Regions from separate parts of the Streptacidiphilus sp. BW17 genome, predicted to be linked through region 1. Evidence: riboswitches for the same ligand, from Rfam matches in the RefSeq annotation. Region 1 holds a riboswitch; the other holds the start of a gene.
What was found. A riboswitch is a leader RNA that binds a small molecule or an ion and turns the genes downstream of it on or off. The one in region 1 is predicted to bind magnesium.
Positions count from the first base shown of each region.

Region 2: it holds a riboswitch for magnesium, as region 1 does, so the genes downstream of both, ABH940_RS00125 (NRAMP family divalent metal transporter) here and ABH940_RS08875 (MgtC/SapB family protein) in region 1, are expected to answer to the same signal.

Region 1 covers NZ_JBGCCR010000005.1:263,003-265,392, forward strand. Annotated here, with positions in the region: partial or broken gene ABH940_RS08870 (uracil-xanthine permease family protein) at 1-288, shown strand, start outside; gene ABH940_RS08875 (MgtC/SapB family protein) at 434-1,159, opposite strand; M-box (ykoK) riboswitch at 1,541-1,720, opposite strand; M-box (ykoK) riboswitch at 1,934-2,112, shown strand.
Region 2 covers NZ_JBGCCR010000001.1:26,683-29,072, forward strand. Annotated here, with positions in the region: gene ABH940_RS00120 (HAD-IC family P-type ATPase) at 1-430, opposite strand, end outside; M-box (ykoK) riboswitch at 658-849, shown strand; gene ABH940_RS00125 (NRAMP family divalent metal transporter) at 1,122-2,390, shown strand, end outside.

The DNA.
Region 1 (2,390 bases):
GTGGACCTGACCAACCCAATCAACCTGATCCCCTGCGCGGCCGGGATCATCATCGGCGCGGGCGGCGTCACTATGAAGATCAGCAGCAGCTTCTCGCTCGGTGGCATCGCCCTGGGCACGATCGTGGTCCTCTTCGGCTACCACGCGCTGCGCCCGCTGGCTCCGGCCGCCATGCGGCAGGCCGCGACGGCGGGACAGGCCGGACAGGCCGGACAGGCCGGACAGGCCGAGGCCGACGGGACGCAGCCGACGGAGGGTCAGACCGGTTCGGGCTCGGCCACGGACTGACCTGAAGGCTTTCGCTCACCCACCTCGTGTCAGCAACCGGGCTGCGGCGGCGACTTCGCCGTTGATCCGGCGTCGTGGGATCGGCACGGTGGCACCGCCTCTCGGTGGCCGGGGTGTGGGCAGGGGCGTGCGGGCTGAGCGGTCGTCAGGCGAGGGCGGACTCGCCGTTGGCCTCCTCCTCCAGATGCCAGTGCAGGTCCAGCACGCCCGGTTCCAGGGAAAGCCGGGTGACGGCCGGCTCCAGCGCCTTGCCCGCATCCCCCTCGACGGTGACGGTCGCGCGGAGGCTGGCCACGTCCTCGCCCTCCCGGGTGGCACGCAGCCCGGCGGGAGTGAGACCGGCGCCGGTGAGTGCCTGCAACAGCAGGGCGCGGATGTGCGACTCGTTGCGACGGCTGCAGCGCAGGTGCACGGTCACCCGGCTGCTGGTGTCCGGGTCGGACCCGGCCGAAGGCGCCCGGTCCAGCAGCCGCCCGGCCGGGCGGAGCACCAGGTGGACGGCGAGTACGGCGAACGTCCCGACCAGCGCCAACTGGAGCCGCCCGGACGCCGCCAGCACTCCGACGGCCGCCGAGCACCACAGCGTGGCAGCGGTGTTGAGCCCGCGCACGCCGCCGCTGTCGCGCAGGATCACGCCACCGCCGAGGAAGCCGATGCCGGACACGACGTAGGACGCGACGCGGGTGGGGCTGCTGGTGTCCCCGGCCGCGACGCTGTAGAGGACGAACAGCGTCGCGCCGGTGGCGACCAGCGCGTTGGTGCGCAGCCCGGCCATCCGGGCGCGCCACTGTCGTTCGACGCCGATCAGTGCGCCGCAGCCGACGCCGGTGCCGAGACGGATCAGGAATTCGGCGGTGGTCAGGGACTGCACAGCCCGGACTCCTTCGGTGGTTCGTGTTCGGTGGCTCGTGTTAGGTGGTTCGTTTGCGTGGTCGGGCCGAGTATGCGTGGTCGGAGCCGTCCTGCTGGGGAACTCCAGACGTCGGCACGTCGGCGGGACGTCTCCCCCCCCGTCACGTGGGCAGACGAAAAGCGGACCTGGCGGAAGGATCGGGAAATTCCTCGGACCGAATGCGGGCAGCACAAATTCACACCCGTGGCCGGAACGGCGAAATCACCGGATCAGGCCATGCGTGTGCGTACCCGTGTGTCAGGAACCGCCTGCTGCGGGACCGGTCGAGCGCGGATGCGGACTACTGCCAGGTTTCATCAGGCCCCACCTCCCCAGGTCAGCGCACTCCCGTGCGGAACACCGACACCTCCCACGTAAGAGCTTCGGCACTGCACGGCGTGTCCCGCCCATCGGTCGGGCGGGAAGCCACTTGGCCTCAACCCTTAAGCCGGGAAGAGGTGTCCTGACCCTGGGCGTCTCTCGACGTCGTCGGGTCAGTGGCCTGTATCCGTGCAGACGCCTCACCGAACGAGGTGTCGCAGGAGAAGTGAACCGACCCACGCGGGGGAAAGTCAACCCGGCACGTAACAATCAGCCGCTCCGGCAGTTGCACATCGGTCGCAGGTGGACGGAGGAATGAATTCCCGTCAGCCACAGAAGTCACCGGACAACGGCGACAACAACACGTCAAAGAATCCGGGAACTTGCTTCACCACCGAATCACTGATCTATGCTGAGGGCGTTGAAACGAAGAGGGCACCTCGTTCGGTGAGGCGTCTTCACGGACACAGGCCACTGATCCCACCCGTCGAGAGACGCTCCGGATCAGGACACCTCCTCCCGACCTAAGGGTTGAGGCCAAGTGGCTTCCCAGTCAGCGCACTTGGGATCACGCCGTGGAGTGCCAAAGCTCTGACGAGTTGGGGTGTTCCGGCTACCGCGTCCTGTCGCGGTCTCTCACAGCCGGTCCGCTCCTTGCCGCGTCGCATCGGTGCCACGCGCACCACGGCCGGAAGGAGGCGAAGTCATGGACGACAGTCCGAGTCCATGTCCGGGCCGACCCCTGCCCGGCCATCCCGCCGAGCCTGGTCCGGCCCGCGTTCACCGCTGACCGCACGCCCGCGCCGTCCGCCACGCCGTCGACGGCGTCGTGGCGCGGGCACGCCTGCCCAGAAGGAGCCTCTTCGTCATGACCGTGATGTCCTTTCGC
Region 2 (2,390 bases), on a different contig from region 1:
CCCGTTCGACCGATGACCCAGACCGTGACCCCGACCGTGACGCCGGTGACGGCGCCGGCCGACGGCGCAGCACCGTCGCCGTGCTGCCCACGTCGACGAATCGCCGCAGCGCGGCGGTCTCGCGCTCCGCCCGCAACTCGCCCACCAGGCGCAGCGCACAGCCCGCGGTGATCAGCAGCAGCAGGACCGCGGTGCTGGTGAAGGCCCCGGAGACGGCCGTCGCTCCGGCCAGGAGACAGAGGGTCATCGTGTAGGGGTCACGGAGCAGCAGCGCGACCCGCCGGGTACGGGTCGGACGCGGCGGCAGCGGCAGGGTGTTCTCGCCGTGCGCGGCGAGCCACAGTTCGGCGGTCTCCTCGGGCAGCCCCCTCCGGCTCGTCCCGAGCGCCCGCAGCACCTGAAGATCCGTCAGTTCGCTCAGTGCGCTCACCTCGCGGGGATCCACGCGCCGGGCGGACGGGGCCGAGGCAGCCAGGGGAACCTGGTCAGCGGAAAGGGCGGGAGCACCGTCCTTGCGGCGGTCCCGGCGTGCCCGCAGATCAGTCGGACCGGTCAGCGCTGCCTCCCCATCTCCACTTCGGCACCAGCGTAAACGCGCAGCCCGTAAGCATTTGACAGTGCCCTTACGCAAGGGCCATCATATGAATGTTCATTCATGAGACACCTCGTTCGGTGAGGCGTCTCCACGGACACAGGCCACTGATCCCAACCGTCGAGAGACGCTCCGGATCAGGACACCTCCTCCCGACCTAAGGGTTGAGGCCAAGTGGCTGCGCAGGCGGACCTGTCCCAGAACAGGCCTCGCGCTACGCCGTGGAGTGCCAAAGCTCTGACGAGTTGGGGTGTGCCGGACACGGCTGATGCCGTATTGGTCCGGGTTCGGTGTGCCCCCTGCCGCTGCGACGCGCGACGCGTCACGACCGGAGGGAGGCGAGAAGCAGTGGACTGCAGTCCGAGTAGCCCGGGCCATAAACGGCCCCACATCCGCTTGACCTCGTCTTCTTTCGGCATGCGGTAACCACCTGCTGATCCTTGATCCTTCTGCGCGCGCGGACGCTCGCAGGGTGGATGGATGCTGCATGCCCTCCGATCGGCCTTCACGGCCACAGGGAGGGACCATCATGACCACCACGATCGACCCGAAGGTCCAGGGCGACGCCGCCCGCACCACCGCGGTGCTGGACGACGCGCACCTCGGCGACATCCGCGGCGCGCTCGGCACCATCAAGCTGGACGACCACGGCGACCGCCGCGGCCTGTCCGCCAAGCTCAAGACGCTGCTCGCGATCGTCGGCCCCGGCCTGATCGTGATGGTCGGCGACAACGACGCCGGCGCCTTCGCCACCTACGGCCAGGCGGGCCAGAACTACGGCACCCACCTGCTGTGGACGCTGCTGCTGCTGGTCCCGGTCCTCTACGTGAACCAGGAGATGGTGCTCCGCCTCGGCGCGGTCACCGGCGTCGGCCACGCCCGGCTCATCCTGGAGCGGTTCGGCAAGTTCTGGGGCGCGTTCAGCGTCATCGACCTGTTCATCCTCAACGCGCTGACGCTGGTCACCGAGTTCATCGGGATCACCCTGGCCGCCGGCTACCTGGGGCTGCCCAAGGCCGCCGCCGTGGTGCTCGCCGCCGCGATCATCGTCGCCTCCGCGTTCACCGGGTCGTTCCAGCGCTTCGAGCGGATCGCGATCGCGCTCTGTGCCGGATCGCTGCTGCTGGTCCCGATCTACTTCATGGTTCACCCGAAGACCTCGCAGATGGCGCAGGACTTCGTGGTCCCGAACCTGCCGGGCGGCCAGGGCCAGCTGGCCACCGTGATGCTGCTGATCATCGGCATCGTCGGCACCACCGTCGCCCCGTGGCAGCTCTTCTTCCAGCAGAGCTACGTCATCGACAAGCGGATCACCCCCCGCTTCATGAAGTACGAGAAGGCCGACCTCTGGATCGGCATCGTGATCGTGGTCATCGGTGGTGCGGCGCTGATGGGCGCCACCGCCGCCGCCTTCGCGGGCACCAAGGGCTTCGGCAACTTCACCGACACTGCGGGCCTGGCCTCCGGCATCGCCGCCCACGCGGGCAAGGTCGCCGGTGTCCTCTTCGCCGTCGCGCTGCTGGACGCCTCGATCATCGGCGCCTTCGCGGTCTCGCTCTCCACGGCCTACGCCATCGGTGACGTCTTCGGCATCAAGCACTCGCTCCACCGCGGCGTCAAGGGTGCCAAGGGCTTCTACGCCGTCTACGCCGGCCTCGTCGCCCTGGCCGCCGGCATCGTGCTGATCCCCGGCTCGCCGCTGGGACTCCTCACCGAGGGCGTGCAGACCCTCGCGGGCGTGCTGCTGCCCTCCGCCACGGTCTTCCTGCTGCTGCTCTGCAACGACAAGCAGGTGCTC